3 regions of the Streptomyces gamaensis genome follow, and region 3 is predicted to be linked to each of the others. Evidence: riboswitches for the same ligand, from Rfam matches in the RefSeq annotation. Region 3 holds a riboswitch; each other region holds the start of a gene.
The links. A riboswitch is a leader RNA that binds a small molecule or an ion and turns the genes downstream of it on or off. The one in region 3 is predicted to bind cobalamin.

Region 1 (2,254 bases), on a different contig from region 3:
CCGCCCCCGGTGCGCTCGCCGGCCCGTACGCGCAGGCCGCGGCCCCCTTCGCCGTCCTGTACGGCACCCCGGTGACCGGTTTCGCGCTGCTGTGGCTGGCGCTGGCGACGGCGATGGTGGTGCGGGCGCTGCGGCAGGGCATGGGCTTCGCGATGACGTGGTGGGGGTTCACCTTCCCCATCGGTACGTGCGTCACCGGCGCCGCCGGCCTCGCCCGGCACACCGGTCTCACCGCGTTCACCTGGCTCGCGGTGGCCCTGTACCTCGTGCTCGTCGCCGCGTGGGCGACGGCCGCGACCCGTACGCTGCTCGGTCTGGTCAGCGGCAGGCTGCTCGCAGCGCCGCGCCCAGCACCCGCGGTGCCCGCGTCAACGACGGCCCGTACCAGGTGAGATGACGTCCGCTGACGAGCGCGCAGGGCAGTCCGGGGAAGGCCTCGGGGCCGTCGTCGGCGGTGAAGCGGTAGGGCTCGTCGGGCAGGACGACGAGCCCCGCTCCGCACGCGTTGAGCTCGTCGATGCCGATGCGGGGATAGCGTTCGGCGTGCCCGGCCCAGGCGTTGGCCACGCCCAGCCGGGCCAGCAGGTCGCCGGCGAAGGTGTCCCGGCCGAGCACCATCCAGGGCCGGCGCCACACGGGCACCACGGCCCGTACGGACGGCTCCCCGGCCCGTACGTCCCGCCACGCCTCGCGCGCCTCGGCCAGCCAGCCGGGCCGCTCCAGTCCGCAGCCGGCCACCAGGACCCGCTCCAGCTCGGTGAACGCCTGCTCCAGGGAGCGGACTTCGGTGACGAGCACCCGCAGCCCGGCGGCCCGCAGCGCGGCCAGGTCGGCGGGCCGGTTCTCCTCCTCGTTGGCGACGACGAGGTCGGGGGCGAGGGCGGCGATCCGGGCGGTGTCGGGGTTCTTGGTGCCGCCGATCCGGACCGCGTCGAGGCCCGGCGGACGCGTGCACCAGTCGGTGACGCCCACCAGCAGTCCGGGGGCGCTCGCGGCCACCGCCTCGGTGAGCGAGGGCACGAGCGAGACGACCCGGCGGACAGCGGTGCGCATGGCCATGATCACAGAGTATGCCGCGCGCGCAACTCCTGTGGCTAGACTGCGCGGTGCAGCTGGTTCGCCCCGTCCGCCAGGCGGGAGCGTCGTAAGAGGGAATCCGGTGCGAGTCCGGAACTGCCCCGCAGCGGTGAGCGGGAACGACCGCCGTCATACGCACTGGACGCCCGTGGCGTCCGGGAAGCGACGGCCAGTAGGTGCCCGGCCCTTCGGCCGGGTGCGCCCGCGAGTCCGAAGACCTGCCACTGCCCGCACACTGGAAAGCGGGGTGCGGTTCCGCACGAACTCGCGAAGGAGAGTTCCGTGAACGCAACGCGTACTGCGCGTGTCCGCCCGACGCTGCACGGCTACCCCCGGCAGGGCCCCGACCGGGAGCTGAAGAAGGCCGTCGAGAGCTACTGGAAGGGCCGGATCACCCAGGATCAACTGCTGGCCGAGGCGGCCCGGTTGCGTGCCGCCGCCCGTGAGGAGCTGCGGGCCCGCGGCATCGCGGAGATCCCCACCGGGGACTTCTCGCTCTACGACCACGTCCTGGACGCCACCTGGGCCGTCGGCGCGATCCCGGCCCGGCACCGGGCGGCGGCACGGACGGACACGCACACCGATCTGGACGTCTACTTCGCCATGGCGCGCGGCACCAAGGACGTGCCGCCGCTGGAGATGACGAAGTGGTTCGACACCAACTACCACTATCTGGTTCCCGAGTTGGGCCCGGACACGGTCTTCACGCCCGACTCCCGCAAGCAGGTCGGCGAGTTCACCGAGGCCCGCGAGGCCGGATACTCCGCCCGGCCCGTCCTGCTCGGCCCGGTCAGTTTCCTGCTGCTGGCCAAGCCCGCCCCGGGGGTGGCCGCCGGCTTCGAGCCGCTGACGCTGCTGGACCGGCTGCTGCCGGTGTACGCGTCGCTGCTCGCGGACCTGCGGGCCGCGGGCGCTGCGTGGGTGCAGCTCGACGAGCCCGCCCTCGTCCAGGACCAGCCGCCCGCCGTGCTGAACGCCGTCGCCCGCGCCTACCGGGACCTGTGCGCCGTCGAGGACCGGCCCAGGCTGCTGGTCGCCTCCTACTTCGACGAGCTCGGCGAGGCCCTGCCGGTGCTCGCCGGGTCCGCCGTCGAGGGACTGGCGGTGGACTTCACCGGTCCGGCCGCCGGTAACCTCGGCGCCCTGGCCCGGCTCGGCGGGCTGCCCGGCAAGCGGC
Region 2 (2,254 bases), on a different contig from region 3:
GCCCCCTGACGGATGTCCAGTCCGCGCCGCAGTCCGGCGGTGAGGGTGACGGCCGCGGCACCGGTCGCCTCGTCCTCGGTGACGCCGTCGCCGCGCCTCGGGAAGCCTCTGGCGCGGACCGCGCCCGCCGCCTCGTCCTGCCACGCCCACGCGTAGAGCCAGCCCTCGCCCGGAGGCGGGGCGGGCAGGGCGTCGACCTCGGCCGGGGAGGGGTACTGCCGCATCACGCGGCCCGTCGCCCACCGCGCGCGGCAGCGGATCCACACGTCGCCGTCGGCCGTGAAGCGGACGGGCACCTCCCCCGCCGGCGGCCGCAGGGTGCCGGCCCCGTGGCCGTACCGCCGCAGCAACCACGCCGCACCCACCAGCGGGTGGCCCGCGAAGGGCAGTCGAGTGCTCGGGGTCCGGATGTCAACTTTGCCCCGGTCCGGGTCGTCGATGAACACTGTCTCGCTGAAGCCCAGCCGCGCGGCCAGCCGCTGCCGTGCGTCCGCGTCCGGTACGGCCGCGCCGTCGCGGACGACGCCGAGCGGATTCCCGCCCGTGCCGTCGGGGCCCGTGAACACGCGCAACACCTGTGCTTCGCCCATGGAGTGAGGGAACCACAGGGCCCCGCGCCCGCTCCGCGCGGCCCCGTCCCGGGCCCCCGCAAAGGGCCGCAAGCACACCGCCTGTGGGCGCACCAACACGTTCCCGGCACTAGATGTGGGGGGCGCGTGCGAGGCACGGCACTAGATGTATGCTCTTCCTCGCTGTCGACGCAGGGGAATCCGGTGGAAATCCGGAACTGTCCCGCAACGGTGAATGTGTACTCATTTGCGGTGCACCTGCAGTCCGAGGACCTGCCGGCAGCGCGCCCGTCCCGAGCCCGCCCGGCCCGGCCGGCGGGTGAGGAACACGTCCGGGCCTCGCGGGTTGGGCCGACGGGCGCCTGCGCGCATGCTCACGTACGTCCGTAAGGGACCGTACGGGGCGCATGCGCGTGTGCGACCGCCGCGCACCGCCCGCCCGGCCACTTGCCGAGCGAGGAGAGCCTCCAGTGACCATCGCGCCCGCCGATCCGGCTGCAGGTCCGGTCTCAGCTACCGCGGAAGCGAACGACGGTCCCGGGACCGCGCTGCTGCGCACCCTGACCGAACTCACCGCCGATCTGCCCGCCACCGACCCGGGCAAGGTCGCCGCCGCCGCGCTGCGCGGCCGTCACCCGGGCTCGGACGAGGCCGGGCTGCGGGCCCTGGCCATCGAGGCGGCCGCCGGGCTGATCGCCGAGGAGCCGCAGTACTCGCGGCTCGCCGCGCGGCTGCTCACCCTCGCCATCGCCGAGGAGGCGGCCGGGCAGGGCGCCGTCTCGTTCTCGGCCTCGGTCGCGGTGGGCCACCGCGAGGGCCTGATCGCCGACGGCACGGCCGAGTTCGTCCGTACCCACGCGGCCCGCCTGGACGCGCTCGTGCAGGAGGCGCTCGCCCAGGGCGCGGACGACCGCTTCGGCTACTTCGGGCTGCGCACCCTGCACTCCCGCTATCTGCTGCGGCACCCCCTGACCCGCGACGTGATCGAGACCCCGCAGCACTTCCTGCTGCGCGTGGCCTGCGGTCTGGCCGAGGACCACTCGGAGCGGGCGCTGGAGGACGTGGCGCGGCTGTACGGGCTCACGAGCTCGCTGTCCTACCTGCCGTCCTCCCCCACGCTGTTCAACTCCGGCACGCGCCACCCGCAGATGTCCTCCTGCTATCTGCTGGACTCGCCGCTGGACGAGCTGGACTCGATCTACGACCGCTACCACCAGGTGGCGCGGCTGTCGAAGCACGCGGGCGGCATCGGCCTGTCCTACAGCCGGATCCGCTCCCGGGGTTCGCTGATCCGCGGCACCAACGGGCACTCCAACGGCATCGTGCCGTTCCTGCGCACCCTCGACGCCTCGGTCGCCGCCGTCAACCAGGGCGGCCGCCGCAAGGGCGCGGCCTGCGTGTACCTGGAGACCTGGCACGCGGACATCGAGGAGTTCCTGGAGCTGCGGGACAACACCGGTGAGGAGGCCCGCCGCACCCACAACCTCAACATCGCGCACTGGATCCCGGACGAGTTCATGCGCCGGGTCGAGGCGGACGCCGACTGGTCGCTGTTCTCCCCCGCCGACACCCCCGACCTCGTCGACCTGTACGGCGAGGAGTTCGACGCCGCGTACCGCCGTTACGAGGCCGAGGGCAAGGCCGTCAAGACGATCCCGGCGCGGGTGCTGTACGCGCGGATGATG
Region 3 (2,254 bases):
TTGTCGGCGGGGGCGATGTGCCGCAGCCGGGCGTGGCGGACGGCGATGCCGGCGACGCGGGCGGCGCGCTCGGGGTCGGCGACGTAGGCCGGCAGGCCGTCCTCGTCGACCTCCTTGAAGGAGAACGGGACGGTGATGATGCGGCCGTCGAACTCGGGCACGGCGACCTGGGTCGCGGCGTCCAGCGGGGAGAGTCCCTCGTCGTTCTCCTCCCAGGCGCTGCGCGGCCCGGTCAGGCACAGGGCCTGCAGGACGGGCACGTCGAGGGCGGCGAGGGCACCCGCGTCCCAGGACTCGTCGTCGCCGCCGGCGGATGCCTGCGCGGGCTTGGTGCCGCCGGCGGCGAGCACGGTGGTGACGATGGCGTCGGCGGCGCGCAGTTCCTCGACGAGCGCGGGTTCGGGGGCGCGCAGGGAGGCGACGTACAGCGGCAGGGCGCGGCCGCCGGCCTGCTCGATCGCCGTGCACAGGGCGTCGACGAAGGCGGTGTTGCCGCTCATGTGGTGCGCGCGGTAGTAGAGCACGGCCACGAGCGGGCCGGTGGCGCCGGGCGCGGGGGTGCGCTCCAGTGCGCCCCAGGCGGGGGCGGCGGCGGGCGGCTCGAAGCCGTGGCCGGTGAGCAGCACGGTGTCGGAGAGGAAGCGGGCGAGCTGTTCGAGGTTGGCGGGCCCGCCGTGGGCGAGGTAGGCGTGGGCCTCGGCGGCGATGCCGATGGGCACGGTGGAGTGCTCCATCAGCTGGGCGTCGGGAGCCTGTTCGCCGGTGAGGACGACCACCGGGCGGTCGCCGGCGAGCAGTTGGTCGAGCCCCTCCTGCCAGGCGCGGACGCCGCCGAGGAGCCGGACGACGACGAGGTCGGTGCCCTCCAGCAGCCCGGGCAGGGCGTCGAGGCCGAGCCGGGCGGGGTTGGCGAGCCGGTACGGGACCGGTCCGCCGGCCGCGCGGGCGCTGAGCAGGTCGGTGTCGGAGGTCGACAGGAGAAGGATCACGCGGCGCTCCCCAGGGCATCGAGGGTCGCCCGGGGTGCGCGGGAGGCGGATGTGCGCGTGCGCATGCTGCGGCAGGCCTTCCTCGGGGTCCGCGCCCCGGGCGGTTGGAGGACGGCGGGAGTTCCTGACTCACGCGGCAGAAGCTGCTGCCGCGCTCACAGTGGCGGGACCGTGCCGGATTCGCACCGGACTTCCTCCCCTGGCGCCGTCGCTGGCGTCTGGCGGGCCGTCGGCTCCGCCGGGGCCATAGTAGCGACCGGCGCCGCGTTGACCAGCGGGGGCCGCTGCGGAACTCGCGTGCGCGGACAGCGCACGATGCTGCGGGGAGCGCCCCCGGTCTTGCATCCCGCGCCATGGCGCGGGGCGCCTTCCGGCGGAAGCCGGGCCACGACGCTGGCGCACGGCTGCGGGCCGCGTCGGTGCCTCGCGCGCGCCGGGCACTGCAGCCCGCAGCCCGTCGGATGCCTGCGGCTCCGGTCCCGCAGCCCGGGGACCGCCGCCGGCGGACCGTGTGCTTCCGCAACCGGCCCGCCCCCGGCGTACGGGCGTGGGTATGCTCGCCGCCATGCCCGTCACCAGCCCTTCCCCCTCGGACCGCGAGAATCCGGTCGGCCGTGACCGCGGTGACGCCTGTCCCGGCGCGCTGCGGCTGCACGGCGCGGACGACGGCGCGCTCGCCCGGATCCGGCTGCCCGGCGGACTCCTGACAGCCCGTCAGGCGGAGTCACTGGCCGGTCTCGCGCACGAACTGGGCGACGGGAACCTCGACCTCACCTCGCGCGGCAACGTCCAGCTGCGCGGCCTGGCCCCGGACTGCGGCGCGGAGTTGGGCGCGCGGCTGCGTGCGGCGGGGCTGCTGCCCTCGGACCGGCACGACCGGGTGCGCAACGTGGCGGCCTCCCCCCTGTGCGGGCTGGACGACCGCCGGCCGACGGCGGACGTACAGGCGTGGACCCGGGAACTGGACCGGCTGCTGTGCGGAGCGGACCCCGAACCACCCACCCGTACGGCCGACTTGTCCGGTCTGCCGGATCTCTCGCAGCTGTCCGGCCGTTTCCTGTTCGGCCTGGACGACGGCCGGGGCGACATCACAGCCCTCGCCCCCGATGTGACATTGATCGCAGAAGCGAACGGCAGTGCACTGCTCTGCTACGCGGCCACCGGCCCGTGCCTGCGCCTGGCCGCCGCCGACGCCCCGCGCGCCGCCGCGCTCGCGGCCCGGCACTTCCTGGACGGGCTGCGCGCGCGGGGGCTCACCGCCTGGC

Region 1: linked by a shared signal. The riboswitch ahead of metE (5-methyltetrahydropteroyltriglutamate--homocysteine S-methyltransferase) and the one ahead of cobN (cobaltochelatase subunit CobN) in region 3 are both predicted to bind cobalamin.
Region 2: linked by a shared signal. The riboswitch ahead of ACFP1Z_RS00935 (ribonucleoside-diphosphate reductase subunit alpha) and the one ahead of cobN (cobaltochelatase subunit CobN) in region 3 are both predicted to bind cobalamin.

The regions. Positions count from the first base shown of each region.
Region 1 is NZ_JBHSPB010000016.1:19,340-21,593, reverse strand. Features, by position in the region: gene ACFP1Z_RS23790 (TDT family transporter) at 1-392, shown strand, start outside; gene ACFP1Z_RS23785 (helical backbone metal receptor) at 319-1,059, opposite strand; cobalamin riboswitch at 1,096-1,317, shown strand; gene metE (5-methyltetrahydropteroyltriglutamate--homocysteine S-methyltransferase) at 1,360-2,254, shown strand, end outside.
Region 2 is NZ_JBHSPB010000001.1:219,479-221,732, forward strand. Features, by position in the region: gene ACFP1Z_RS00930 (PhzF family phenazine biosynthesis protein) at 1-590, opposite strand, end outside; cobalamin riboswitch at 740-864, shown strand; gene ACFP1Z_RS00935 (ribonucleoside-diphosphate reductase subunit alpha) at 1,040-2,254, shown strand, end outside.
Region 3 is NZ_JBHSPB010000008.1:55,915-58,168, reverse strand. Features, by position in the region: gene cobN (cobaltochelatase subunit CobN) at 1-989, opposite strand, end outside; adenosylcobalamin (AdoCbl) riboswitch at 1,106-1,188, opposite strand; gene ACFP1Z_RS14930 (cobalamin biosynthesis protein CobG) at 1,555-2,254, shown strand, end outside.